4 regions of the Candidatus Pantoea communis genome follow, and region 4 is predicted to be linked to each of the others. Evidence: riboswitches for the same ligand, from Rfam matches in the RefSeq annotation. Region 4 holds a riboswitch; each other region holds the start of a gene.
The links. A riboswitch is a leader RNA that binds a small molecule or an ion and turns the genes downstream of it on or off. The one in region 4 is predicted to bind thiamine pyrophosphate.

Region 1 (7,238 bases), on a different contig from region 4:
GGTTGGGGTATCTCGCCAGTGGCGGGTAAGCAAAAAACCTGCGCGTGGTTCGGTCACGTGAACTCCGGGAAATGAATTGCCTGAAGTATATCATGGATGTTTATACAGTGCCTGTGTGTGGCGACATTGTCAGTACTCTGTCAACATCGTCCTACAATTCTTGCCTTGACGGTTTGGCGCTGGCTCCGGACAATCCAGCCTCTATATTCCGCAGAGGATAGTTATGGAAGCCTGGATTCAACATCTGTTTTCGCAATCGCTGGAGTACGCGCTGATGGCCGTGGCGCTGGTGACCTTCCTTGAGTCACTGGCGTTCGTGGGATTGCTGTTGCCAGGAACCGTATTAATGGCCAGCCTTGGGGCGCTGGTGGGCAGCGGACAGATTGGCCTTTATCCTGCCTGGGCGGCGGGTTTTGCCGGTTGCCTGATTGGTGATTGGGTCTCGTATGGCATCGGCTGGAAGTTTCAGGGGCCATTACACCGCTGGAAATATCTGAAAAAGTATCAGGGCCTGCTGGATAAAACTGAGCACGCGCTGCATGAACACAGCATGTTTACCATTCTGGTGGGGCGCTTCGTCGGCCCGACGCGTCCGTTAATTCCACTGGCGGCGGGCATGCTGGAGCTGCCGGTGCGCAAGTTCCTGCCGCCCAACCTGATTGGCTGTATTCTCTGGCCGCCGGCTTATCTGATGCCGGGTATCCTCGCCGGTGTGGCGATTGATGTGCCGCAGGCCGCGCAAGGCGGCAATTTTAAGTGGCTGCTGTTGCTGGTGGCGTTGCTGGTGTGGATGGGATTCTGGCTGATGTGGCGCTGGTGGCGCAGTGGTAAAACCACTGACTGGGCGACGAAATATCTGCCGCAGGCGCGCTTACGCTGGCTGGCACCGCTGGCGGCGGCTATCGGCGTGGCGGCATTTATCGCCATTCAGTATCACCCGATGATGCCCATCTTCCGCCATCTGTTGTGGAAGGTGTTCTTCGCTTAAGGCTTTTTCACGCCAAGGATGGCCGCCGCTTCACTCTCTCCACTGATCAAGCTCGCGGTGCGGCCATCCCAGTAAATCCGACCATCGACCACCACCAGACTGCGCGGCGCAATTTGCTGGGCATCTTCCAGACTGTGCGACACCATTAGCAGCGTGATATTGCGGCTTTCACACACCGAACGCACCAGTTGCAGCATCTCCCCGCGTAGCGCCGGATCGAGCGCAGAGAAGGGCTCATCGAGCAACAGGATTGGCCGATCACGCAGCAGGCAACGCGCTAAGGCCACGCGCTGGCGTTGACCGCCGGAAAGCTCAGCTGGCAAGCGGTTCAGCATCTCGGCTAATCCGGTCTGCTCAGCGATGGCGGCCAGCTGTTGCTGCTGTTCGCGCGTCAGTTTCAGGCCCGGATGCAAACCCAATCCCATATTTTGCTGCACCGTGAGATGTGGGAAGAGGTTGTTCTCCTGAAACAGCATCGACACCGGCCGCGCCGACGGTACGCTACGCGTATGATCGACGCCATTCACCATTAGGGTTCCCTGGCTCACTGGCAAAAAACCGCCGATCAGACTGAGCAAGGTGCTTTTGCCTGCGCCGCTGGGGCCAAGGATCGCCAGACGTTCCCCCGCCTGGGCTTCAAAACGGAAGCGCATTGGCAGATGCTGGTAAAGGTAAGTGAGATTATTCAGTGTCAGCATGACGATCCGGCAGTTTTTCCATCAGAGTAAAGAGCAACAGGCACAGTAATAACAGTAGCAGTGCGGTTACGGCACCGTCTGCGCCGCGATAGGCACCAATTTGCTGGAACAGATAGAACGGCAGCGTGCGGAAATCGGCGCTGCCAAACAGGGCCACCACGCCGAAATCGCCAATCGACAGCACGCAGGCAAACGCCAGCGCTTGTGCAATGGGCCGCTTTAGCGCGCGCAGTTCAATCAGTTTCAGGCGATTAATACCAGCAATACCCAATGATGCGCAGAGCGGGCTGTAGCGAGCGCTGATATCGCGCATCGGGTTCTCCAGTACTTTCATCGCATAGGGGATGGCAATCAGCGCATTGGTAAATATCACTAAGCCATCGGCACGCTGCGGCAGGCCGATGGTAGCGTTGAACAGCAGGAAAAAGCCGCTGGCCAGCACGATGCCGGGCATCGCCAGGATCAGCATACCGCTTAGCTCCATTGCCTGTGCCGCAACGTTGCGCTGACGCTGACGCAGCTCGCGACTGCTCCATAGCAACATGATGGTCAGCACCACGCACAGCAATCCGGCGCCGATGGCGATGCGCAGTGAGGTGAAGGTCGCTTGCCATAACGCGGGCTGTTGCAGTGCACCCGCCACGCCACCGCGCAAACCATCAAACACTACCGCGGCGAGCGGCGGCAGCAAAAGTATCAGCGCGCAAGCAATCAACAGCGTGTCGCCGATCCGGGCATGCCAGCAATCCTGCGGGTCACGCCAGCCGCGAATGCTTTGGCTGCCGGTAGGGATGGCTTTACTGAAGCGTTGGCTGAGCAGCACCAGCAGCAAACAGCATCCGAGCTGCAACAGTGCCAGTAGCGCCGCACGACTGGGATCGTAATCAAAACTCAGCGCCTGATAAATCGCTAGCTCTAACGTGGTGGCGCGCGGTCCACCGCCCAATGCCAGTACCGTGGCAAAGCTGGCGAAGCACAGCATAAAAATCAGGGCTGCGGTGGGCAGGATCTGACGTCGCAACCATGGCCACTCGACCAAACAAAACAGGTTCCAGCCGCGCAGGCCAAGCTGGGCGGCTAACTGACGCTGTTCGCCGGGAATACTTTCCAGCGCCTGTAACAGCATTCGGGTGGCAAGCGGCAGATTGAAGAACACGTGCGCCAGCAGAATGCCTTGCAAGCCATAGGGCGAGAAGCTGTAGTTGAGGCCTAAAAGGCCACAGAGTTGTGCCAGCCAGCCGCTGCGACCGTAAACACTGAGCAAGCCAAATACGGCCACTAAAACCGGCAAGACCAGCGTCATGGCACACAGGCGCAGCAGCAGATTACGTCCTGGAAAGCGGCGGCGATACAGCGCACGTGCCAGCAGAATCGACGGCAGCACCGAGAGCAGGGCAGATAACAGCGCTTGCTCAAACGAGAAGGCCAGGACGTGGTGCAGGTAACTGTCAGTGAGCAAGGCACGCCAGTCAGTGACCGGCGCCGCCATCACTAAGGCGCCAAACGCCAGCAGTGCCACTGCGCACAATAGCAGCGCAACGGCACTTCCAGGAATTAACCAGGCTGGCATTAACGGCTAACGGCTTGTTGCCAGGTGCGAATCCAGTCCGCGCGATGATCGGCCACTTCGGCTGAGCTATATTGCAGCGCATTCGCCGGCACGGTGAGCGACTGATAACCGGCAGGCAGATCGCTTTTGATCACCGGATACATCCAGTTGCCAGTCGGAATGGTCTTCTGGAAAGCTGGCGACACCATAAATTGCATAAACTGCTGCGCCAGTTTGGGCTGTTTGCTGCTAGCGAGCTGTGCAGCCACTTCTACTTGCAGATAATGGCCTTCGCTAAACGGCGCAGCGGCGTAGTTATCTTTCTTCTCTTCGATGATGTGATATGCCGGAGAGGTGGTGTAACTCAGCACCAGATCGCCTTCGCCTTTCAGGAACAGGCCATAGGCTTCGCTCCAGCCCTTAGTGACGGTGACCGTTTTCTGTGCCAGCTTCTGCCAGGCGTCAGGTGCTTTATCGCCATACACTTTTTGCATCCACAGCAGCAGGCCTAATCCCGGTGTGCTGGTGCGTGGATCTTCATAGATCACACGCCACTTTTCCGGGCTTTCGACCAATTCTTTTAGGCTCTTCGGTGGGTTCTTCAGCTTGTTTTTATCGTAGACGAAGGCGAAGTAGCCGTAATCGAACGGAACGAAGGTGTCGTTATGCCAGCTATCAGGCAGTTGCAATTTACTGGTGTTGACGGTGCTTTTCGCGAACAGGCCGGTTTTTTCGGCGGCTTGCACGAGGTTGTTATCGAGGCCCAGCACCACATCGGCTTTGCTGTTTTTGCCTTCCATCCGCACGCGGTTGAGCAGCGACACGCCATCTTCCAGCGCCACATAGTTCAGTTCGCAGCCGCACTCGGCTTCAAAGGCTTTTTTAACGGCAGGGCCGGGGCCCCAATCTGCAGAGAACGAATCGTAGGTGTAAACGGTAAGAACAGGCTTGGCAGCCAACGCCGGGGCAGAGATCAACAGCAACACGGGCAAGACTTTGTTTAACACTTTGCGCTCCTTGAGGAGAAGATAAGGTTGAGTCGCAAAGGATCTGAGTTATCGCTCATCTCAAATCCCTACGCCGGTATGAGCCGGATCAGGTTCGACGGGTTTCTCTCAGCCCAATACCAGGGCACCCCGTTGAGAACGGCTTATATTAGACACTTCTGTGACAGCGCGAAAGTGTCACAGCTCCGGTGGTGCAAACCAGGCCGATTTAAAGTCAAACCAGCCGAGCGTGTTGAGCCGCACACCGCGCATACTGCGCTGGCCTTCCAGCAGTAACCAGTGATGGAAGAGCGGATGAACAAAGTCGCTGTTCACCAACTGCTTACTCCAATCGGCTAAGGATAAGTTTTTTTGCCGCCACTGCTCCGCATCGGCATGCCAGTTAATCGGGACGCAGTGGTGCATTAGCGGCAGCTCGTAGAGTTGGGCAAACAGCGCGTACTCCAGTGGAAGCGTGAAGTTCACACTGCCGAGCCAGATGTCACTCTCTCCTTCACCTTCGAACCACTCTTCGTAGCTCAGCTCGCGCGTGATCAGCTCAACGCCCTGTTCAGCCAGCAGCGGGCGCAGGGCGTTAGCAATCCCTTCATGCTCAACATGATGGCTGTACCAGCTGATGGTCAGTTGCGTGAGTCCATCGGGCTTTTCGGCTGGGGTGAGATCGCGGCGATGATGCCAGCGCGGTAAGAAACCGTATGCAGGGAACCAGTAGCGCTGATAGCCCACACCCGCATGGTTGAGCAGGGCAATCGGGTTAAGCAGATAGCTCACCCAGCGTCGAAAATGGGCATCCTTACCACGCTCTGAGCGCTGGTCGAACAGCAGGAAATAGCAACCTTCTTCCAGACGGCTCTCTTCGGATTTCTCATCGGCGGTTTCCCCCTGCAGCTTCACGCCGGCATACACCAGCTCGTCGCTGATTTCCGGCAGCACCCAAATCGACACGTCATCAATCAGCGCGCGATAGCCAAAATAGTCATCAAAGGCGGCGATTTTCAGCTGCGTCTGCTGGTTGCGTACCACGCTGTAAGGACCGGTGCCGATGGGTTGACGGGCAAAATGGCGCAACGTCGGCCATTCGCGCGGCAGGATCATCGCGCTGACGCTGGCCAGCAGCCAAGGCAACCAGCTATCGGGCTGCGTCAGATGAATATCCAGCGTCCAGGGCGCGGGAGAGTGCAGTTTGTCGATATGCGAGAATAGTGGCTGACTGCGTACGCGATCCAGCGAGGCGATAACGTCTTCCATCTCCAGTTCACGTCCGTGATGGAAACGAATTGCGGGACGTAAAAAGAAGCGCCAGTGGAGTGGGGAGGTTTGCTGCCAGTGATGGGCGATATCCGCTTCGATTTCCCCCTTTTCCTCATTTATCCGCGTCAGGCCGTTAAAGATTTGTCGCGCCAGATGGGTTTCCGAACGACGCAGCGGCGAGCCCGGCAGCAGATTGGGCAGCGGACGGTAATAGAGCACGCGCAGGATGTGCTTGCCCTGGCGGAAACTACGTCCGAGATGGGCCGCAATCATCTGCCGCACCTGATTCTTATCGCCGACCAGTTGCACCAACTGCTCTATGCGGTCCTGCTCCAGTAGATCCTCGGCGCGCTGCTGCTGCAGTGCTAAGCCGGTGTAATTGAAGCTCAGAGTCGAACGCTTACCGCGCCCGGCTTCTGCCTGCCAAATCAGCCAGCCCGCATCCTGCATGGCATTCAGCAGATTACGCATGTGGCGGCGCGAGCAGTGCAGTCGTTCAGCCAGATCGCTTAAGGTGGTTTCCTGATCCACACCCTGGCAGCTTTGCCACAGGCGGATGAACTGCTGTTGCAGTCGCGCAGAGGACATAAAAGGGGAACTCCTTCTCAGAATCGCTCAGTTTTTCCTGCCCCATATTAGAGGCATACTGCCAGGCAATGGAAGAGCGGGAGGCATTCAGCAATGAATGGCGCTCTGCCAGCGGTTCCGCCGACGTGGAGCCTTTTCTGAGTAGGGTGCATTTCACCGCCAGCAGCGTTTTCTCTGCTGGCTTTTTTCGTTTTGCTGTGAAATCTTCTACCCTCTTTGTCTTAGCCTCATTTCTCCGCAAAGGGATTTCTGCATGAAATCGCTGTTAACGCGCCAGCGTCGTATCAATCCGGTTTATCTCTCTTTTATGGCGGTGTCGTTTATGACCGGTGTCGCCGGTGCGTTGCAGGCACCCACGCTGAGTCTGTTTTTGACGCGCGAAGTGCAGGTGCGACCGTTTTGGGTCGGGCTATTTTTTACCATCAACGCGATTGCCGGGATTGTAATTAGCCTGCTGATGGCGAAACGTTCGGACAATCGCGGCGATCGTCGCAATCTGATCCTGTTTTGCTGCCTGATGGCGGTACTGAATGCGCTACTATTCGCCTTTAATCGTCATTACCTGACGTTGATCAGTGTGGGCGTGTTGCTGTCAGCGCTGGCCAGCGTGGCGATTCCGCAGATCTTTGCGCTGGCACGGGAATATGCCGATCGGTCGGCGCGTGAAGTGGTGATGTTCAGCTCGGTGATGCGTGCGCAACTGTCGCTGGCGTGGGTGATTGGCCCGCCGCTGTCGTTCGCCTTAGCGCTTAACTATGGCTTCGTGACGCTGTTCTGCGTGGCGGCGGCGATTTTCCTGCTCAGTATGCTGCTGATTTGGCGCACTCTGCCTTCAGTGCCGCGCGTGGCCGCGACGCCAGAGCAGGTGCTGACCCAGCTCAGTCCGTGGAAAGATAGCCAGGTGCGAATGCTGTTTATCGCCTCGGTGGTGATGTGGGCGTGCAACACCATGTATATCATCGATATGCCGCTGTATATCAGCTCCACATTGGGGTTGCCGGAAAAACTGGCGGGATTATTGATGGGGACGGCGGCAGGGTTGGAGATTCCTATCATGCTGCTGGCCGGACACTACGCGAAGCGCTTTGGTAAGCGCAAGTTGGTGCTGTTAGCGCTGGTGGCGGCGATTCTGTTCTATCTCGGACTGGTGTTATTCC
Region 2 (7,238 bases), on a different contig from region 4:
GTGGTTGGCTCTCACCGCATCAATCACTTTGCGCACCTGTTGCGGTGTGCCTTGCTGATCGGCATTGATCGGCCAGAGATAACGTTCTTTCAGACCCAAATCACGTGCCAGATAGGAAAAAGCGCCCTCACTGGTCACCAGCCAGCGCTGGTTTTCCGGCAGTTTTTCAATCTCCGCGCGCATCGGCGCCAGGGTTTGCTGGATTTGCGTTTTATAGCGATCCGCATTGGCCTGATAAACGGCGGCATTGGCAGGATCGTATTTTTGCAGTGCTTTACGGATGTTATCGACGTAAATCAGCACATTGTCTGGTGACATCCAGGCATGTGGGTTGGGTTTGCCGTTGTAGGGTCCCTCGGTGATACCTAAGGGTTCAATGCCCTCGGTCACTGTGACTTGCGGCACGCCTTTCAGGCGCTGATAGAAGCGGCTAAACCACAGTTCCAGATTAAAACCGTTTACCAGGATTAAATCGGCACCCTGCGCGCGACGAATATCGCCGGGGGTTGGTTGGTATTCATGGATCTCCGCACCGGGCTTGGTGATGGATGTCACTTCGGCGGCATCACCTGCGACGTTCTTTGCCATGTCTGCGATCACCGTGAAAGTAGTGACCACTTTGAGTTTGTCGGCAGCAAACGCCGAAGTGCTCATCGCGAGCGTAAGCATCACAACCGATACAACGTGCCTGATCAACATAGTCATCCTCTGAGAAGTATAGCCTGTGCTATACATTATAGTGAATGCTATGAATGTGAAGTGTTTTTGTACACCTTTTGCTGTTTACGACAAAAATTTACGTAAGTTGAAGTAGCAGAGGAGAGTAATGAAAGTGGCTTATGCGATTTTCGAAATAACGTAGAACATATTGTTCTTAAGGGCAGGGAGGTATTATTGAGAGCAAGAACACTTCACCGCGAATAATGAAGTGTTCCTGAGAGGGAATTAATCGATCGACAAATTATGAATCGCCAGCGCAGCACGCGCGGCCTCTTTGCCTTTCTTAATAAAGTGTTCGGTATAGAAGTTTTCCAGCACATCGACCGGCTGGAAATTGTGCGGCGTCAGTGAGACAGAGAACACTGGCACATTGGTGGTCAGCTGAACGTTCATCAGGCCATCAACCACGGCTGCAGCAACGAAATCGTGACGATAGATACCGCCATCCACCACCAGCGCAGCCGCTACGATCGCGTCGTATTTGCCGGTTTCCGCTAAGCGTTTTGCCAGCAGCGGCATTTCAAATGCGCCCGGCACTTCCAGCACTTTTAATTCCGCTTCAACGTTCTGTGCTTTTAATTCTTGCTCAAAACCCACCAAAGCATTGTGCACAATCTCTTTGTGCCAACCGGCTTTAATAAAGGCAATTCTAATATTTTTCATAATGAGTCCAACATCACCTGTAATTTCTTTGCGCTTGAAAAGTAGCAATAATGCCTTTGTATACCATATGTTACGTTTTCGATCCAGAACGTGCAGGTAGCGATAAATGCCATGCGATGACGTGATGGCTATCTGCGGCAATCCGTGCTTGACGGCGACCTGCGCCTGCAATACAAATAGACGCGTCGGGGGAGTCTCGCCAAAGAGACTGAGAGGCTAAAAGCGCAATGCGCGGCTTAGCGACCCTTTGAACCTGACCCAGTTGATACTGGCGTAGGAAGACTGACAGCACCGCTCCGGTGTTGTCTGGCGCAGAGGATCGCTCGCGCCCTTTCCCTCCTCCTGTATCTGCGGGTCTCAGTCAACACTGAGAGGCCGATGTGAATTCCCTTTATATCCCGGATAACCTGCTGTGAGCCGCTGGACGGTTTTAGGCTGCGGCGTGGCAGGCCTGTGCGTGGCAACGCTGCTGGCTGAATGCGGCGAAGAGGTCGACGTCATTGGCGACGACTCCCGCCAGCCCGCGTCGTGGTTTGCTGGCGGCATGCTTGCACCCTGGTGCGAATCCGAAAGTGCACCGCAGGAAGTGATCTCTCTTGGGCAGCATGCTGCGGCCTGGTGGCAACAGCGTGTCAGCAGCGTGGCACATCAGGGAACGCTGGTGGTGGCGCCACCGCGCGATAGCCAGGAACTGACTCGCTTCGCACGCATGACCGAACAGCACCAATGGGTCGATCCCGGTGAGCTTGAACCTCTGCTGGCCGGGCGTTTTGCGCGCGGGCTGTTTTTTGCCGAGGAGGCGCATCTCGACCCGCGTCTGGCTCTCACCGAAATGCGCGAAAAGCTGTTACAGCGCGGCGTGCGTTTTGATGCACAACACCCTTCGGGTCGGGTGATTGATTGTCGTGGCATGCATGCCAAATCCGACCTTCCGCGTCTGCGTTCGGTGCGTGGCGAGATGGTGATTCTGCACAGCGAAGAGGTGCAGTTCTCGCGTCCGATTCGTCTGTTGCATCCGCGCTTTCCGTGCTATCTGGTGCCGCGCCGTAACGGCCATTTCATGCTCGGTGCCACGATGGTGGAAAGCGACGATGCCAGCCCCATTAGCGCACGCGCCATGATGGAACTGCTCAGCGCGGCCTACGCGATTCATCCTGCTCTGGCGGAAGCTCGCGTGGTGGAAAGCGGCAGCGGGCTACGCCCAGCGTATCCGGCCAATCTGCCAGAAATCCATTATCAAAACGACACTTTTTATCTTAACGGCATGTATCGCCACGGTTTTCTGCTGGCGCCAATGATGGCAGAACAGCTGATGCAGCGCCTTTTCGGGGAACAATCCTATGAATATTCAGCTTAACGGCCGGGCGATCCGCACTGAGGCCAGCACGCTCAGCGAATTGCTGATCGAGCAGCAAATTGATGCCGCCTGCGTTGCCAGCGCTTTCAACGGCAACTTTGTGCCTAAAAGTCAGTACAGCAACCAGCTGCTGGAAGAGGGCTGCCAGTTGGAAGTCTTATCGCCGATGCAGGGAGGTTGAAACATGTTTTACGATTTCGATCCCCAGTCACGTTTTCTGCTTGGCACCGCGGGCTATCCGTCACCGGCGATTCTGCAACAGGCGATTGCCGCCTCCGGCACGGAAATCATCACCGTGAGTTTGCGTCGTGAAGGCGCGGCGGGTGCGGCTTTTCGCGAGCTGCTAACCGGGCTGGACATTCGCGTGCTGCCCAATACCGCAGGCTGCCACACGGTGAAAGAGGCGGTGACCACCGCGCAGATGGCGCGCGAGCTGTTTAATACCTCGTGGATCAAACTGGAGGTAATTGGTCATGCCGACACGCTCCAACCCGATCCTTTTGCGCTGGTTGAAGCGGCACGCATCCTGTGTGCGGACGGTTTTCAGGTCTTCCCGTACACCACCGAAGATTTGATCGTCGGTGAGAAGCTGCTGGAAGCCGGTTGTGAACTGCTGATGCCGTGGGGCGCGCCGATCGGTTCCGGGCAGGGCCTGCGCAACATTGAAGGATTACGCGCGATGCGGGCATGGTTCAGCGACATCCCGTTGATAATTGATGCAGGCATCGGTGCGCCATCACAGGCCGCACAGGCGATGGAGATGGGCTTCGATGGCATCCTGCTCAATACCGCGGTGGCGAAAGCCGGCGATCCGGTTGGCATGGCGAACGGTTTCCGGCTGGCGATTGAAGCGGGACAGGCCGCACGCAGTGCTGGTTTGATGGAGAAGCGCGATATGGCGGCAGCTTCAACACCGATCTTCGGTCTGGCGAGTTTGAGTTAAGGAGCCACCATGGATCGCTATCAACGGCAGATGATGCTGCCGGAAATCGGTGTCGAAGGTCAGCAAAAGCTGGCGGATGCGCGCGTCCTGGTGGTGGGGGCAGGCGGGTTGGGCGCTACATTACTGCCGCAGCTGGTTGGCGCAGGCGTCGGTTTTATCCGCCTGTGTGACGACGATGAAGTGGCCTTACACAATCTTCATCGCCAGACGCTGTTTACGATGCAGGACCTCGGTCACAGCAAGGCAGCACGTGCGCAACAGGCGCTGTTGCAACGTAATCCCGAGGTGCAGATAGAGGTGGTGCCACGGGCTATCGGCGCCAGCGATCTGCCGCACCTCCTCACGGATATCGATCTGGTGATTGATGCCGCTGATAACTTCGCGGTGACCTATCAACTCTCCGACGCCTGTCTGGCAACGCAGATTCCTTTGATCAGTGCATCAGTATTAGGCCGTCAGGGCTATGTCGGCGGCTTTTGCGGCAGCGCGCCGAGCTATCGGGCACTGTTTCCACGCTTACCCGCCTCCGCAGCCAACTGCAACACCGCAGGCGTGATGGGACCGGCAGTGGCGACTTTGGGTGCAATGCAGGCTCAGATGGCACTCAGCGTGCTGTTGGATCTGCAACCTTCACCCCTCGGCAGTGTGATCAACTGTGACTTCATCAACTGGCATATGCGCGCATTTCGTTTTGACGGCGCGGAAGAGCCAGAAAACAGCGTGCCCTTTATCGATGAGCAACTGCTGACGAAAGATGATTGCATTGTCGAGTTGCGCGCGGTGGAAGAAGCGCCTGTCAGCGTAGCGAACATCGTCGAACGCGTTCTGCCGCAGGCGATAGCCGATTGGCAGCCGCCACAGGACCGGCGCATTGTGCTGGTGTGTGCCAGCGGCATTCGCGCGGCGCAGGCGGCCTCGGTGTTGGAAGCGCGAGGGTTTACCCGTCTGGCAATGTTGGCGGCAAAGCGACCATGAATCCGATCTGTTTTAACGACATCACCTTTAGCTGGGGCGAACAGGTACTGTGCCAGCAACTCAATCTGCAACTGCGCGGCGGTAAAACCACGGTGCTATTAGGGCGAAGCGGCATTGGGAAAAGCACCTTATTGCGGCTGGTGGCGGGTTTGCTGCAGCCGCAGCAGGGCGATATCAGCGGGTTGCCGGGCAAAGTGGCATGGATGGGGCAACAGGATCTGTTGTATCCCTGGCTGACGGTGCTGGAAAACTTGATGCTTTCCGCTCGGCTCAACGGTGAAAAACCGGACCGGGTGCGTGCGTTGGCGCTGCTTGAGCAGGTGAAGCTGAGTGAAGTGGCGCAAGCCTCACCGGATAAGCTTTCAGGCGGGATGCGGCAGCGTGTCGCACTGGCGCGTACACTGTATGCCCAACGCGAAGTGGTGCTGATGGACGAGCCCTTCGCCACGCTGGATGTGATGACCAAACTCAGTCTGCAAACCCTGACTGCCACGCTGCTCAAGGGCAAAACGGTGCTGCTGGTTACGCACGATCCGCTCGAAGCCTGCCGTATGGCCGATGACATCGTGCTGTTGCATGGCCAGCCGTTAGCGGTTGAAAGCTGGCCGGTGCCTGCGGGTGATGCTCCCCGATCCCTTGATGATCCTCGCCTGCTACAGGCGCAGGGCGAACTCTTTTCCCGACTGAATCAAGATGAAAAAACTGTTTAGCGCGATCTATCTGATCGCGGTGCTGCTGTGTGGCTGGCTGCTGGCGCGGCACCATGGCGTGCCGGACTTTTTGCTGCCTTCGCCACTGGCGGTGTTGGAGGCATTATGGCTGCATCGCCAGCTGCTGGCGCATCACGCGTTGTTTACCCTGGCAGAGATTGTGCTGGCGTTGCTGCTGGGCGTTGGGACGGGCGTGACGCTGGCGGTCCTGATGGCAGGCAGCCAAACGCTGCGTCGCGTGCTGTTTCCGCTCGTGACCGCCAGCCAGGCGATTCCGGTGTTTGCGCTGGCGCCACTGCTGGTGTTGTGGCTGGGATTTGGCATCGCCTCCAAGGTGGTAGTCGCGGCGTTAATCGTTTTCTTCCCGCTGTGTCTGTCGCTATTTGATGGCCTGTGCCGTACGCCCTCCGGCTGGCTGGAACTGGCGGGCACGCTGAATCCTTCACGTGCGCGGATTTTCTGGCACGTGCGCTGGCCCGCAGCGCTCCCGCAGTTCTTTTCCGGTTTGCAGATGGCGGTGGTGCTGGCCCCGATTGGGGTGGTGATTGGCGAATGGGTCGGTGCCAGCGAAGGGCTGGGCTATCTGATGATGCAATCCAACGCCCGGCTGGAAACGGCCACCAGCTTTGCTGCTTTGTTGCTGTTATTGATGCTGGCGCTGCTGCTCTCCGGCGGCGTCGCGATGCTGCGTAAAAAATTCCTCTGGCACTCAACATAAGGACGTCCCTTGAACACCCTACGTACCGCGATTACCGCTTTGCTGCTGCTGGCAACCACCAGCGCACATGCTGAACAAAAAGTTCGCCTGCTGCTCGACTGGTTTGTGAACCCTAACCATGCAGCCATTTTTGCCGCGCAGTACAGCGGCGCTTTCAAGAAGGAAGGGCTGGATGTCGAGATGATCGCCCCGGCTGATTCGGCGTCGGTGCCGCTGCTGCTGGCGGCAGGCAAGGCCGATCTGGCGATCAGCTATCAGCCACAGCTTTACACGCTGGTAGAGAAGGATGTTCCGGTGATCCGCGTGGGTACGCTGATTGGACAACCGCTAAATACGCTGACCACCGTGTCCAGCGATATCCATTCACTTAAAGATTTAGCGGGTAAAACGCTGGGTTACGCGGTGCCAGGATCGGAAGATGTGGCGATCCGCAATATGCTGAAATCGCAGGGAGTGGATGTCAATTCGGTGAAATTAATCAGCCTGAATATGGATTCCACTTCGGCGCTGCTGACGCACAAAATCGATGGCGCGATGACCATTTTCCGCAATTACGAGCTGATCGATTTGCAGGATAAGGGCGCGAAACCGGTGGTGTTTAAACCCGAAGATTATGGTGTGCCCGCTTATGATGAGCTGATCATTCTGGCGAACAACAAGAGCGCCGCCCAGGACAAGCGTATTCCAGCATTTTTACGTGGTCTGGATGCGGGTGTAGTGTGGCTGCGTGCGCATCCGGAAGAAGCCTGGAAAGCGTTTATTAAGCAGTATCCTGAGCTGAACACCAAACTCAATCATCAGGCATGGGAAGCGACATTGCCGCTGTTTGATGGGCACAGCGCGACCTTTGATAAAGCACGGTATCAGGCGTTTGGTGAATATATGAAAGCCAACGGCCTGATCAAGGATGTGGCACCGATGACACGTTATTCTTTGGAGCAGTAAACGGTGTGCGGGCTGGCTAATTCGCTGGCCCGCAACACACTTTCACCTTCCATCCTTTATGCTCTAACCTGCAGAACGCAGAACGCAGAACGCAGAACGCAGAACGCAGAACGCAGAACGCAGAACGCAGAACGCAGAACGCAGAACGCAGAACGCAGAACGCAGAACGCAGAACGCAGAACGCAGAACGCAACCACTAGCCCATTC
Region 3 (7,238 bases), on a different contig from region 4:
TGTTAAGCGGCGTTAGCAAATTGATAAATCAGTGATCAGACTAACGCTAACCCATCGTGCTGCCAACAATATCAGCGTTCGGCCCCCGTCATCCCATCACCAACCCACCATCAACATACAGCGTTTGCCCGGTGACAAACTCGCTCCATTCTGAGGCTAAAAACATCACCGGACCGGCGACATCCACTGGCTCGGCAATTCGGCGCAGCGGCGTTTGTGCGGTGATAAAATCGCGCACGTCTTCTCGCGTCGCACTGCTGGCATCCGTGGGATAGACCAGACCCGGCGCAACACAGTTCACGCGAATCCCCAGCGGCCCCAGTTCAGCGGCGAGTGAACGGCTAAAGCCTATTAATGCGGATTTCGCCGTGACGTAATCGTGGTAAGGAACAGACGGACGCGCCACCAGATCGCTGGAAAGATTGATAATGCTGCCGCGTGTGCGTGAGCGCATCAACGGCAACGCAGCCTGGCAGACGTTATAGGCCGCGCCGACGGCACCGTCAAACTGGCTTTGGTAGCCCTGCCATGAGGTTTCCCAAAAGCGCTGTCGATTATCGGTATCGAAAACATAGGGTGCGAAAGCATTGTTCACCACCGCATCCAGACGACCCGTGGTGTTAGCGATCTGCTCCATCATCGCCGCCACCTGCTCTGCTGAGGTGACGTCAGCGCGAATGGCGATGGCCGAACCGCCCAGTGCTTCACAGCTTTTTACCACTTCCATCGCTGCGGCTTCACTGCGCAGGTAGTTCACCACCACCAGCGCGCCCTCAGCGGCGAACGCCTGCGCGATAGCTGCACCAATACCCCGGCTCGCACCCGTCACCAGAATCGTTTGATCAGCAAATTTCATCTCTTACCTCCTGTAAAAACGTGGATTCAATCCGCATAGGGCGCGAAGCGCTCAGCGGCAGTTTCAGCAGATGCCTCTATTTCCGTAAAAGTGACCAGATCCAGCAGGCTGAAGCGGCCATCGTGATGCCATCCGGCGGCAGGCGATGTCATGCTGCCAAAGGCAGTAATACGGGTGATACCGGCTTGCCCTAGCCGCGCGGCGAGACCAAACAGCTCTCGCGGAGTGGCCGCCACCGCCGCCGTTTGCAGGTAAATTTTCTGCTGCGAAATCAATGCAATCGCATCCTCAATCTCATCAACGGCCACCACTTTAAGCGTGCGTCCGAGTGCCGACGGCATCAGAGCTTCGGGGCCATCTACTACCACCACTGACCAGCTGTCCGTTGGCTCGCCGAACAGGATGCGATTGTCCTGTAACGCGCGAATCTCTTCACGGCTGCGCCAGGCCGCCACGCTGTTCGCTTCAGCCGAAGACAGCACTCGACGCGGATATTTGCGCGCCAGCGCTCGCAGTTCATGGGCGATATACTCCGCGAATTCCTGCGGTGTGATGCGTCCACCGCGTTCAACAAATAGCATTTGCGGTGAGTAACAGCCCGCCTGGTCATAGCGTATGACGTCATAGGCCACGCGCTGCGCCAGATCGACGCCCTGCCTTGTATCCAGCGCCGAACGCGCCACCAGCCCCACGCTGATTTTATGGCCGTGCGGCAGAAAACGCGTGGTGACCGGCAGTTGGTGTTTGATTGCAGCCAGCGCGGCATTACCACCGTAAGCCATCACCACGTCAGGCTGGGTTAACCAGTGTTTTTCTGCTTCGGCTTCGCCGCCTTTCCACCACACTACCGCCAGGCATTCGCCAAGTTGGGGATCGATCTCAGCCAGCAGTTGCGCGAACCAGCCCGCCATCAGCGGTTCGGCACCGGGCAATTTGCCCACGCTGCCCGCTTTTACCAGCAATCCACAAATCAGACTCCACAGCGGTAGACCCGGCACATTTCCTGCCCAGATATGCATGAGCAGATCTGGGCCAAATGCCCGTGCGAAGCCGCCATTAGGTCGCGGCTGAAAATCATCCAGCAGCTGCGGATCGTTAAAGTCCTCGGCTAAAAAGCGCTTGAGCTGCGGCTGTCGAAAAGTTTTGAGGTATCCGGTAAGCCCAAGGCGAATCATCTCGGCGTCATAACCGGTGACAATCGGCAGCAGCATTTCGGCCTTGCGGCGCAGTGGATGGTTTCGATCCAGCAAACGCGCAATGGCCTCATCAATAATTGCTACGATCTTCGCCACGCTCATCGTTTTGAGATAAGCGCGAGCGTGATCGCGCAGATGTGCGCTGAGAAGTGTAATTTCTGCCGGATTCAGGTCAGGCACGTCGACATCCAGGTGCTGGCCGTGATGGCTAAAACTCAGCGTGCGCCACTGCACCCCTTCAGGTGATAAACATCCCGGTAGATAACCCGCGACCTCTTTCACACTGCACCCTGCGCAGCAGCCAGGAACTCTTCCATCGCCAGCGAACAGCCCTTCGCATCCGCCCCGGTGACCCGGCCCAGCAGATGGAAGCCGCCCGCCACTGCCCGGCCAGCATCTTCCGTCAGCAATGCTGACACTGAATTGAAGTGGGCCAGATCATGGTGCACCAGCACACCCACCTCACCTTCCGGCACCTCTTCGCCCGTCAGTGGATTGACCACGCGGGTGCGGATCCAGTGCGGGCCGGATTTCATCGAGGGACAGGCCACGTTGCCGTCATCATAAAACTGGCTGCTCAGTTCGGTCATGCCGTACATGTTGATGCAGTGAGTGCGCGGCACGCCCAACGCCGCACTGAGTTCGGCGTAAAACTGCTCGGCCTCAATCTCGCGGGATTGCCCCTTAAATCCACCGGTATCTAAAATTCGGCTGCCAGCGGGTAATGCAAAATGTCGCCCCTGGTGCTGCAGTTCGTCGAGCAGATGGACAAAGCTGTAGCTCGCGCCCAGCAGCGCATAAGGTTCGCCCTGTGCTTCAGCCTGCTCCAACGCAGCAAACAGGCGATCCATCGCGATACCGCTGTCATCCAGCAGCACTTCGCTCTCGGCGGTGCCAAATTTTTCCACCGCTAATGTCAGGTAATGGGCCAGCGAAGAGTTGGGCAGCGCCCGATTATCAGGGAACAAAATGCCCATGCGAATCCGCTCTTCGCCCGCCATAAAGCGCTGGCGGAAATTCTGCATCATCGAGCATTTCCAGACATCAAGCGTCGGATGATAGCTGCGACCCTTCACTGTGCCGGTGGTTCCGCTGGTCATAAACACCGCTTCGACGTCATCTGTGGCATGGCAGCTCAGCGTCAGATCCTTAAACGCGGTAATGGGAATTGCCGGGATGGCACGCCAGTTTTTCACCGTAAACGGTGTGCGGCCGCGCTGCATGGCGAAGCGGCGATAGGGGAGGTTGTGTTCAAATTGGTACGCGAAGACGGCAAGCGCCATGCGGTTAAAGTCTTCGTCGGTTGTATCCTGACGCTGAAGAAAGGTGAGCAAAGCGTCGATCAAAGCAGCTTCAGTCATGGGCGAGTCCACCAGTTGCGATTTCGCGAAATTTCTCAGGCCGGGCCTGATGAGTAGAGTCTGTCCGCTACAAGCACAAAGATGGGATCAGGACGCAGTGTCGCCCTGTGTTCCGCTCCCTACGCCGGTATTAGCCGGATCAGGTTCGTAGGGTCACTACGTTGCCAACGCGAAAACGCTGGCGGGTAGAATCTCAGCCCGCTAACCGGGCACCCCCTGGAACAGGTCGCAGTCAATCAAAAGGCCGCTCAATAAAACCTCAATCAACTCACTGATTTTATTAAGCTTACTTTAAATCTACTGCAGACGGTCGTTAAAGGTTAAACCATTTGCTGTTTTAACACACTGATCTTTTTATCTGACCAGATGCACGACGAGCGTTTCAGCTTCGCGGTGATTCATTGATTAATGTGAATAGTCCTGCTGAATGAGTGAGCTGTGAGTTTTTATCATCAGATACTTCTGACCTCAGCATTAATGTAGGAAAAAATGTCATGAGAATGCCATAACTCTACCATTAACAAGTTATTAACCAGGATATTTGATGTACTTTGGCTTTAATGCCCGTTTTATTTGTTCGAGTCCCTCTTCAATAAATCTCACAGGATTTTTTTGTGATACGTAATATTCAGAATTTATCCCAACCATTATCAGATAATGACCAGGCGACATCGGCAATACACATCAATTCATTTCATCAAATAAACCAAAAATACTATTGATTTTCCGCTAGTTAGACCGGAGACTGTTTGTGAAGCACTTAAGGGAATTTAAAATGAAGACTTCCGCTAAGGTTGGAGCACTCAGTGCCCTGGGGATTATTTTGTCTGCGTCGGGTTATGAGGTATATTTGCGGAGCGTAGAAAACCAAAAAAGATGAAATAGCCTGTGTGACCGTTCACAGTCGTGATGCGGTTATTGCCGTAGAAAAAGATCTCCTCAATAAATCCGATACCGAGATGTTTGGGAAAAATAGAATCACCCTGGGCTCTCTTCTGGTCCACAATGAAGGCGTAGCAAAAAAATGGTACACGTATTATCGTTCCGTTTACTTTGGCGAGCCATCGTGGGCAAACTGAGTTTCAGGCCGTAGTGAGATGTTCAAATTTACAAGATATTGAATACGATAAACTTTAATGAGTCCATTAACTCACGCAGCAAACGGATAAAAACCATGTATAAGGCAACGAAATATTACGTCTGCGATCACGCCCGCAGGGGCTTGCTGTTGCATACCGCAGGATGTGAACAATTACCCGGTATCGATTCACGGGCGTTTATTGGCAGTATGTATAACCACAGCCAGGCATTAACCGTCGCCGCAGCGCAATATACGAATGTTCATTACTGCCCGTGCTGTATCACTGTGAATGAGACTACCGAGCCAGAAAAATCCAAGGCAGCTATGCCAGCACTGTGCAGGGCGACAAAACCAAAGAGAAAGAAACCGGTGAAGATTGTCGAACCCGTGCGACACTTTCCTCTCTGACTTGATGACAGCAAATGTCCTGCAACGTTTAAATCCCATCTTTTGGCTCGAAATCTACATGTATCGTCTTAAACACCGCCCGCCTCGCTGACACCAGCGTGACGGGCGGCAGCAGACTCAAGCCGTTCTGAATCGCCGGGTAAGTGGTTTCTCGACTTCAACAATTAGGAACATCACGAAACCGATGATGAAGGTGATCACCCAATAACGGAATGGCAGTCCAGTGGTACCGAATAGCAGCTGCATAAATGGCGCATAGATGATCAGCAGTTGCAGCACCAGCAGCACCGCGCTAACGATCCAAATACCTTTGTTCATCAGCAGCCCTTTACTCAGAGAGAAGCCGTCCGACACACGGCAATTGAGCATATAGAACCACTGCGCGGTAACCAGCGTCTGTAACAGCACGGTGCGGATAAACTCAGGGGAATAGCCACGCGGCTGCAGCCAGGCTTCCAGCACAAACGCACTTATCGCAATCATTGAACCAACAAACACCACGCGCCAGATGGCGAATCCATCCATCACATGCAATTTGGGATCGCGCGGCGGTCGGCGCATGATGTTTTTTTCACCCTCTTCAAATGCCAGACCAAACGACAGCGTGGCCGACGTCGCCATGTTCATCCACAGAATCAGTACCGGCGTGAGCGGAATGAGATTCCCTGCCAGCAGCGCGATGATGATCAACAATCCCTGCGCGAGGTTGGTGGGCATAATAAACAAGATGGTTTTTTTCAGATTGTCATAAACCCGGCGCCCTTCCCTTACTGCGCTGGCAATGGTGGCGAAGTTGTCATCCGTGAGCACCATATCGGCGGCTTCCTTGGTCACTTCGGTGCCTTTAATACCCATTGCGATACCGACATCGGCGCGCTTCAGGGCGGGCGCATCGTTCACGCCGTCCCCGGTCATACCGACCACCTCTTGCTTACTCTGCAACGCCTGAACCAGACGGAATTTATCCTCCGGACTGGTGCGGGCAAAGATGTCGTAGGCCTGCGCGGCATCACTCAACTGGTGATCGTCCATCACTTCCAGTTCACGTCCGGTGATAGCAGAGCCCGCATTGCCAATCCCCAGCATCTGCCCAATGCTCATCGCGGTTTGCGGGTGGTCTCCGGTGATCATTTTGACGCGTATGCCGGCTTGCAGGCAGTCACGAATCGCGGCGATGGCTTCAGGGCGCGGCGGGTCCATCATTCCGGCAATGCCGAGCAGAATCACGCCCTGTTGCAGATCCTGATGGGTGAGTTCAGTTTGTCCCGGTAACGCCGGTTTCCAGGCTGCCGCCACCATGCGCAGCCCTTCGCGCGCATACTCTTCAATCTTGCCTTCCCACCAGCTGATATCGAGCGGTTGCAGACCGTGCTCGGTTTGCTGCTGCTGACAAAGCCGGAACAGCACATCCGGCGCGCCGGTGATAAGCACGCGCTCTTCGTCACCAATGCGGTACAACGTCGACATATATTTGTATTGCGAATCAAACGGAATTTTACTGCGTAACTCGGTGGTGACCACCGGCAACTGCCCTTTGGCGGCCAGTACCTTGAGTGCGCCTTCTGTCGGCCCTCCGGTGATCTTCCAGAAGCCGCTCTCATCCTTAATCAGCTGGCTGTCATTACACAGATCGATGGTGCGCAGATATTGTTCAAGCAAGGACCCGCCCGTGACGGTAATCGGCACGGCGTCATCTGCTTTATGAATGGCGCCAACCGGTTCATAGCTGTCACCCTCTACCCGATAAATATGATCGGCGGTGATCACCGCTTTGACCGTCATCTCATTCATGGTCAGCGTGCCGGTTTTATCCGAGCAGATCACCGTCATCGCACCCAGCGTTTCCACCGTCGGCAACTTGCGAATGATCGCCTGCTGTTTCGCCATGGTCTGCACGCCAAGTGAGAGGATGATGGAGATGATGGCAGGTAAACCTTCGGGCACCGACGCCACCGCCAGACTGATCAATGACAGCATCAGTTCAGAGACCGGCATATCGCGGAACAGCAGGCTGAAGACAAACAGTGCCGCCATCATCGCGAGAATAATCAGGAAGATGGCTTTACCCAGCTTGTCCATTTGCACCAGCAACGGCGTGCGATGCTTTTCGATATCGGACATCATCTGATTGATGTGCCCCAGTTCGGTCTCTCCGCCCGTAGCGACGACCAGCCCTTTACCGCCACCAGAACTGACCGTTGTTCCCGAAAACAGTAAATTGGTGCGGTCGCCTAACGGAAGTTCGCCCGCAAGCGCATCGGTGGTTTTCTCTACCACCGTGGATTCCCCGGTGAGTATCGCCTCTTCGACGCGCAGATTGTGGGCTTCGATCACGC
Region 4 (7,238 bases):
CACCGATTCGGCAATGTCAGTGTCTCCGGCTGATGCGCCACCGGAGTTGATCAAGCCCGCACGGCCCATATAGCAGTTCGCCAGCTGGTATCGCACCAGATCGATCGGGTTCTCTGTGGTCAGCTTGCTGTAAACGCGCTCGTCGGTATGGCCGAATTTCACCGCCTTGTAGCCGCCGTTGTTCTCGGCCATTTTCTGCTTGACGATATCTGCGCCAATGGTCGCCGCCAGATGGTTGGCCTGGCCGGTCAAATCGGCGCTGGCATGGTAATCCACGCCGTCTTTCTTGAAGCCATCATTACGCAGATAGGCCCACAGTACGGTCACCATACCCAGCTCATGCGCGCGCTCAAAGGCGGCCGAGATCTCTTCAATCTGACGGCGTGACTGCTCAGAACCAAAATAGATGGTCGCGCCTACCGCGATAGCACCCAAATTGAATGCCTGCTCAACGCTGGCGTACAACGTTTGATCGTACTGGGTGGGATAGCTCAGGGTTTCGTTGTGGTTCAGTTTCACCATAAACGGAATGCGGTGTGCATAGCGGCGTGATACCGAGGCCAGCACACCATAGGTAGAGGCGACACAGTTACAGCCGGCTTCAATCGCCAGCTCAACAATGTTCTTCGGATCGAAGTAAGCCGGGTTGGCGGCAAAAGAGGCACCCGCTGAGTGCTCAACGCCCTGATCGACCGGCAAAATCGACAGATAGCCGGTGCCCGCCAGGCGACCAGTGTTATACAGGCTTTGCATATTGCGTAATACGGCAGGAGAACGATTGTTGTCGATCATCACACGATCGACGAAATCCGCGCCCGGTAAATAAAGGCTGTCCGCTGGAATGGTCATGCAGCGATGTTGAAGAAGTGAATCCGCTTCTTTGCCCAATAACTGTACGATGTCCGTCATGTTGGCTCCTGAAATAAATGGCTGGAATGGAACCGGCAATGGCCGATTCGCCCCCAACAGCCTGGACCGAAAAGCGCCAGGCTGGCAAATTGCTGACTCCATTTTTCAGACGGATACGCAGTAAAAAAAATTCTGCCACCTTGCGATGGGCGGCCTTCAGATTGAATCCTGCAACGCAGAGGCACGCCTTAATCGCCGTTCTGCTGCCCTACCACCACTGATGGAAATGGTGCACCGGACCAATGCCCTTGCCGACTTCCAGCGAGTCCGCTTGCAGCAAGGCCCGCTGCAGCCAGGCTTTGGCTTCGGTGACTGTATCCGCCCAGTTATCGTGACGTGGACGCAGTGCCGCTAAAGCGGCGGACAGCGAACAACCGGTGCCGTGGGTATGGCGCGTATTGACGCGCGGTGCGGTAAAGCGCTGACGCCCTGCGCGGGTGATCAGCCAATCCGGGCTTTCGGCATCACTGAGATGTCCGCCTTTCATCAGTACCGCTTCACAACCGAGATCCAGCAGCGCATCGCCCTGCATTAGCATGGTTTTCTCATCCTGCGCCATATCACGTCCCAGTAGCGCAGCCGCTTCCGGCAAATTGGGCGTGATCAACGACACCTGCGGCAGCAGCAGTTCACGCACGCTGGCCACTGCATCGGGCGACAGCAGCGGATCGCCGCTTTTGGCAATCATCACCGTATCCAGCACCACAAACGGCAGGCTGGCGCGTTTCAGCCGCTCGGCCACCACTTCAACAATCGCGGTTTCCGACAGCATGCCGATTTTGGCGGCATCGATACGCACATCGTCCAGCACCGAATCCAATTGCGCCCCAACGAAATCGGGTTCAATGCGATACACCGACTGCACGCCGCAGGTGTTCTGCGCCACCAGCGCGGTAATCACACTGGTGCCATACGCACCCAGCGCGGAGAAGGCTTTGAGATCGGCCTGAATGCCCGCGCCGCCGCTCGGGTCAGTGCCTGCAATGGTTAACGCGTTGATGCGTTTCATACAGCAACCTCCAGCGTCCAGAGGTTATCGAGGAAAGCCGCGACAAAGCTGCCTGGCCCCTGAACAGCACGCGCCGCCTGCTCGCCCGCCAGCGACATCACGCGACATGCCGCCGCCACATGCTGCAAGCGGTCGCCTGGTAAGCTGCTGAAGGCCGCGACCACGGCGGAAAGCGCGCAGCCGGTGCCGACCACGCGCGTCATCAGCGGGCTGCCGCCTGGAATCGCCAGCGTGCGTTTGCCATCAGTGACGTAATCGACTTCGCCGGTGACCGCCACCAGCGTGTGGTAATCCTGTGCCAACTGTTGTGCCGCGCTCAGTGCGGCATCTGCCTGATGCACGCTGTCCACGCCGCTCCCGCCCGCAGCCTGGTGAGCCAGCGCGAGGATTTCCGAGGCGTTGCCACGAATTGCGGCGGGATGCAGGCTCAGCAGCTGCTGGCAGAATTCGGTGCGGAATGAGAGTGCGCCAGCGGCAACCGGATCGAGCGTCCAGGGCGTACCGACTTTAGAAGCGGACTGCACCGCCGCCAGCATCGCATCGCGACGGTCGCGGGTTAAGGTCCCGACGTTGATCAGCAGCGCATCGGCAAAACTCACGAACTGCGCGGCTTCTTCGGCATCGATCACCATCGCGGGAGAGGCTTGCAAAGCCAGCAGCACATTGGCGGTAAAGGTTTGCACCACATCATTGGTCATGCAGTGCACCAGCGGTGCCTGCTGACGTAGCAGCTGCAGGGACTGCGCGAGTTGCGCGGAGGTAAGAAGGTCAGGCTGTGTCATAAAACTCCCAACCGGCGATCAAGAAGGCGAATGCAGTCAGGCATCTGACTTCCCTACGCTGGCATTATCCAGATCAGGTCAGCGGGTGTATCTCAGCCCTGTTGAACAGGGGCACCCCGAGTCATGGCATGGTAAACATGCCGCACACAGGATAAGGGCTGTCCGGGAGGTTGTAAATCGTGGGAAGTGCGACTGGTGAAGAGAATGTGGAAAAATGACATAGCCGCACTTTTCTCATCACGTTCTGCATTGGCAGAAAACCGTGCAGATCAATTTTATTAAGACACTAAATTTGATGAATAAAGCACTTATTAATCTAAACAGGCAAAATCGCGTTAATTAACTCATGCGTTGTAGTTGTTTGATTAATATCAATCTAATGACGTACAGAAAAAGGCCTAATCCCCTTCCGGACATGCACCGCACGATATTCACCCATTTCCGGACGCGAGAATGAAATTCGACTTTTTCAGCTTTATCCCGCACGCACACAAATGGCATAACATTATCGTCAGCCGCAAAGGGGCGGTCGCGCCAACAGGACGCGCGCACTATTCCACGCATATTCAGGCACAGTGCCAACGCTGCGGAGAGCGCATTCATAAAGTTTATTATCGCGATATCAGCGATAAACAGGCGCGCCGCTGGCTGGGTTAAATCTCACTTAAATTTAACTGGAAGATTTCCCGGTTCTGCGTAATACCCAATTTGCGCATCGCAGTACGTTTCTGCGTGCTGACGGTTTTTACGCTGCGATTAACCCGTTGGGCCACCTGAGACACGGTTAAACCGGCGTGAAGGTATTCGATAATAAATTTTTCGCGCGCGGATAGGGGTGAGCCAGCACTAAATTTGGTCACACCTTCAGGCTCATTAGGGATGCTATGCTCTGTACCATTGAACTGCTGAACATGACGTAATCCTGACAAAATATTTTCTGCAGACAGACTTTTACAGAAATAGCTTTTAATTCTCGGTCTTAAGGCCATGCTTAACAGCTGATGACGCCGACTTTCCCCCAACGCCACTAGCGACATCTGAGGATAATCCTGATGTAACTGTTCAACCACCTCTTTAATATCACTTTCGCCCTCAGGCTGGGAGAAATCAAGGATGGCAATATCCGCCTTGACGATGCTGAGCGAAAGCATCAGTTCTGCGGAATTACGACAGCAGTCCAGCACGCTGAATGCCGGGTTATCGTTAATAATGTGCTTCAGCCCATGCAGGTAGAGCGGGTGATCATCCATAATGATGATCTTCTTTTCACTCATGTTTTTCATCTGGTGTGTTGATAAATTTTGTAGTGGCGGTCTGTTATTTTTATATGAACGCCGGTTAAAATTATAAATAGACTTACACATCCCAATTTCAAATTATCGTAACCGTTTAAGGCAGGCATATATAACCAGACCACTCTCAATTCAGCGGTTAGCGGGCACACTGACCCGCCATGTTTATTCCACTTCACTATCAAATATCAGGGTCACCGCCCCTTTCCAGTTTGAACCGGGTGCTTTCACCATTTTCTCGACTTCAGGTCGGTTGACAACGAAATCAAGCTTCGAACGTAAATCCACCACAAACTGGCCGGGCAGATCGATGGTGTGTCCGGCTGCGTCAGTGTTGAGCAGCATATTACGCACGGGCTGACGATTGGAGGTAAAACCTGGGATCGTCATTTTAACATCCAGCGGCACAGTTTCAGCTGTCGCCTGGTTTTTAAGTCCACAACCAGCACCTGCATTATGTTCACATTGCATCCAGATTTTAAATCCGCTGGAGCTGCTGAGGGTAAAGAGTACCTCTTTTGAAAGCTTTTGCGGAATCATTCCGCCGTTAATCCAGGAGCTCCACCCGTTAGGCGGTGAAAGCTGAACGTTTTCACTACCGGATGGGAATTGGTAGAAAAATGCATGTTCCACTGTTGCTTCGATAGTGATTCTAACTTCGTTATCATTATAACTTAACGCATGAAAGTCTATATCCATCTCATCGCCAACAGTGTATACAACCACACCAACATATTTTCCAGCAGGCAAAGATAGGGGTTTAGGAGTAGTTAATATATAAGCAAAACTCAGCTCAAAGATGGTCCCAACTCCAGAGAAATCGCTTCCGTTCTTTAGCCGCTGATAGCAATTTATTTTTGAATCAGGTAATGACCACGCGAAGCTAAACTGAGATCCATTGCCAGAACCAGCTATCCCAGTACATCCCCCAGAGGGAGAATATCCAGTTTGAACATTTCCTGGTACTCCGGCCGTTCTAACAGAGAAAACGCTTAACCGAAAACTTGCCTCAGTTTCAAATCCTGTTTTAGTGTTAATAAGTTTTACTATTCTGGTTGAACCATCAACATCAAAATTCTGGTGATTATTTACTATATTATCTGATAAATTATCAAAATGCTTTTGAGCGCTTAAACCTGGTACTGCAACTGCAAAAATATCGCCCCGACAATTACCAGGGAAGCGCGTACAATACCCCCCTTTTATGGTTGTGTTAGTAAAAGAATTATTTTCAGGTTTAGTTATATCAGGTTCAAACACCGCAGTTATTTTTACATCTGCAGATTGGGATGAGAATACAAAAGCATTTAGCAAAACAAACACCACTATATTGAACCTTCCCATCAGAAATGAAGGAATGTTATTTATTCTTTTGCAGATCATAATTTAAACATCTCAACTTAATTCTTTAGTAATCGTTGCTTTATTTCTAACCAACGTCGTTGCTGAACAAGTAACATTGCCCGCAAATATCAATTCATCGCGTTTTTCAGTTTCCGGGTTAAGGCGAATCTCGCACTGCATACCGGAATGATGTTCAATACTCACCACCGGATTCTTCTCATGAAGCTCCAGGGTAAACATGCCGTCAGATTCGGTGACGGTGCGTCCTGCATGGTTAATCACTTTGGCACCACCCAGCGGCGTACCCTGGTTATCCACCAGGCGTCCCATCACGGTGACAGTCTTCATCACCCGCACTTCATGGCTGCTGACGCCGCCGCGCACATGGTGATAATCGAGATACTGCGGCCAGGCTTTCAGCGCTGGCGCATCCTTACCCGGGAAATCGATCTGCACCGTACCCGGTTTCCAGGCTTTGACCGGAATAAAGTTACGCCCGGCTTTCAACGGCGTAGTACCCGCTTCGTGGTAGGCCATCAAATCCACGCTTTCATCATCGGACACCACATCGACGATCATGCCGCCGCCCTGATGTTGCTGCGCGTCACGGCTGATCACCGCTTTGCCCTGCCCCAGGGCCAGCGTACTACCGACGTTGAGGCCACCGTTTAACTGGCGATCGGCGCTGGAGCGCTGGCCCCAGAAACTGCCATTAGCCAGTGGCGCATCAAACTGGTTGTAACTGCTCAGTCCCGCGCCGTAACGGTCGGCGGTGGCCGTCACGCTGCTCTGTTTCATAAAACTGTTTTCCCACTCCTGATTCAGGGTAGCGGAAGCATACAAATCACGACCGCCCTGGGCATCGGTACGGCTACCAATACTGGCACTGGCGCTGCGCCCCTGGCTACCGAGCGAGAAGCTGGCGGTTAACGCCATCCCCCGGTTACGCGTGTTGCCGTTGTCGCGGTAAGGCCTATCAAACGCCGAAAGCTGTAAGTTCACCGGCGTGCTGCCGATAGCAACACGGGTGTTGTAGCCGGCATCAATACCGACACCATTGTTACTGCTGCGATGCGTCAGACGGGCGTTCACGCCATGGTTGCTGTTCAAACGATAGCTGGATGACAGCGAAGTGCTCTGCTCGGTGCGTGGACGTGAGGAATAACTCAAGCGTCCCAGTGCATCTTCCGGCGTGTACCAGCTGCGGCTGTGGTTCAGCGCCACGTTGCCTTTTTCATGCATCCACATCGCCTGTGAGTCAAAACCGTAACCGGTAACGCTGCTGTGCCACAGGTTGCTATACAGCTGCACCTGCTGGCTGGCCTGCCAGTCCAGAGAAACACCTGCCTGCTTCTCTTTACCCACCTTTTGTACCGCCACCCCGCCCGTCATATTGGGCTTGATCAGATAGTTAAGGCTGGTGCCTGCCGCCATCTCGCCATGCTGCTGGTTACGCTTATTGCTCATCAGCGCCGTTTGTTGACCGGCAAACAGGTTGTAACGCAGACGTTGCTCAGGATTACGCCAGCCTGCGGGTTTATTAACAGTTTCAACGTTACGGCTGGTCTCCTGACCATCCTCCAGAATGCGCACTTCCACTTCATAAATACCGCCCGGTAACGGAGCGGTATCCAGTGCCTGTAAGCCAGGCTGCACCGGCTGCGAGTTAATCAACACGCCATTGCGATAAATCTCGGCAATCCCTTCACGGTTCGCCGTGACCCAAATCGGGTAAAGCGCAGGCGTGTTGCCGTCTTTCATCAGGGTATCGCTGCTGCCCATCATCACACCCGCCAGCGTGGTCACACCGCTGCCGCGCGAATAGGGTTGGCGTAATACGCCCTGACTGTCGGGTGAAAAAAGTCCACCGCGATAAAAAGTGTGCTGGCTCTCGCGCATCAA

Region 1: it holds a riboswitch for thiamine pyrophosphate, as region 4 does, so the genes downstream of both, thiB (thiamine ABC transporter substrate binding subunit) here and thiM (hydroxyethylthiazole kinase) in region 4, are expected to answer to the same signal.
Region 2: it holds a riboswitch for thiamine pyrophosphate, as region 4 does, so the genes downstream of both, F3J37_RS06830 (FAD-dependent oxidoreductase) here and thiM (hydroxyethylthiazole kinase) in region 4, are expected to answer to the same signal.
Region 3: it holds a riboswitch for thiamine pyrophosphate, as region 4 does, so the genes downstream of both, F3J37_RS20445 (LuxE/PaaK family acyltransferase) here and thiM (hydroxyethylthiazole kinase) in region 4, are expected to answer to the same signal.

The regions. Positions count from the first base shown of each region.
Region 1 is NZ_VWXC01000010.1:74,381-81,618, forward strand. It holds gene polB (DNA polymerase II) at 1-57, opposite strand, end outside; gene F3J37_RS14505 (DedA family protein) at 224-988, shown strand; gene thiQ (thiamine ABC transporter ATP-binding protein ThiQ) at 985-1,686, opposite strand; gene thiP (thiamine/thiamine pyrophosphate ABC transporter permease ThiP) at 1,670-3,256, opposite strand; gene thiB (thiamine ABC transporter substrate binding subunit) at 3,256-4,242, opposite strand; TPP riboswitch at 4,290-4,384, opposite strand; gene sgrR (HTH-type transcriptional regulator SgrR) at 4,420-6,081, opposite strand; gene F3J37_RS14530 (MFS transporter) at 6,335-7,238, shown strand, end outside.
Region 2 is NZ_VWXC01000003.1:184,699-191,936, forward strand. It holds gene F3J37_RS06820 (metal ABC transporter substrate-binding protein) at 1-669, opposite strand, end outside; gene F3J37_RS06825 (6,7-dimethyl-8-ribityllumazine synthase) at 946-1,383, opposite strand; TPP riboswitch at 1,561-1,680, shown strand; gene F3J37_RS06830 (FAD-dependent oxidoreductase) at 1,796-2,740, shown strand; gene thiS (sulfur carrier protein ThiS) at 2,724-2,921, shown strand; gene F3J37_RS06840 (thiazole synthase) at 2,925-3,683, shown strand; gene F3J37_RS06845 (HesA/MoeB/ThiF family protein) at 3,693-4,658, shown strand; gene F3J37_RS06850 (ABC transporter ATP-binding protein) at 4,655-5,368, shown strand; gene F3J37_RS06855 (ABC transporter permease) at 5,352-6,086, shown strand; gene F3J37_RS06860 (ABC transporter substrate-binding protein) at 6,096-7,031, shown strand.
Region 3 is NZ_VWXC01000017.1:109,443-116,680, reverse strand. It holds gene F3J37_RS20455 (3-oxoacyl-ACP reductase) at 89-856, opposite strand; gene F3J37_RS20450 (acyl-CoA reductase) at 883-2,334, opposite strand; gene F3J37_RS20445 (LuxE/PaaK family acyltransferase) at 2,331-3,413, opposite strand; TPP riboswitch at 3,512-3,640, opposite strand; gene F3J37_RS20440 (hypothetical protein) at 4,588-4,902, shown strand; gene F3J37_RS20435 (cation-transporting P-type ATPase) at 5,020-7,238, opposite strand, start outside.
Region 4 is NZ_VWXC01000023.1:61,942-69,179, reverse strand. It holds gene fbaB (class I fructose-bisphosphate aldolase) at 1-909, opposite strand, end outside; gene thiD (bifunctional hydroxymethylpyrimidine kinase/phosphomethylpyrimidine kinase) at 1,118-1,918, opposite strand; gene thiM (hydroxyethylthiazole kinase) at 1,915-2,700, opposite strand; TPP riboswitch at 2,734-2,829, opposite strand; gene F3J37_RS23395 (hypothetical protein) at 3,154-3,357, shown strand; gene F3J37_RS23390 (LuxR C-terminal-related transcriptional regulator) at 3,354-4,064, opposite strand; gene F3J37_RS23385 (hypothetical protein) at 4,158-5,315, opposite strand; gene F3J37_RS23380 (CS1-pili formation C-terminal domain-containing protein) at 5,388-7,238, opposite strand, start outside.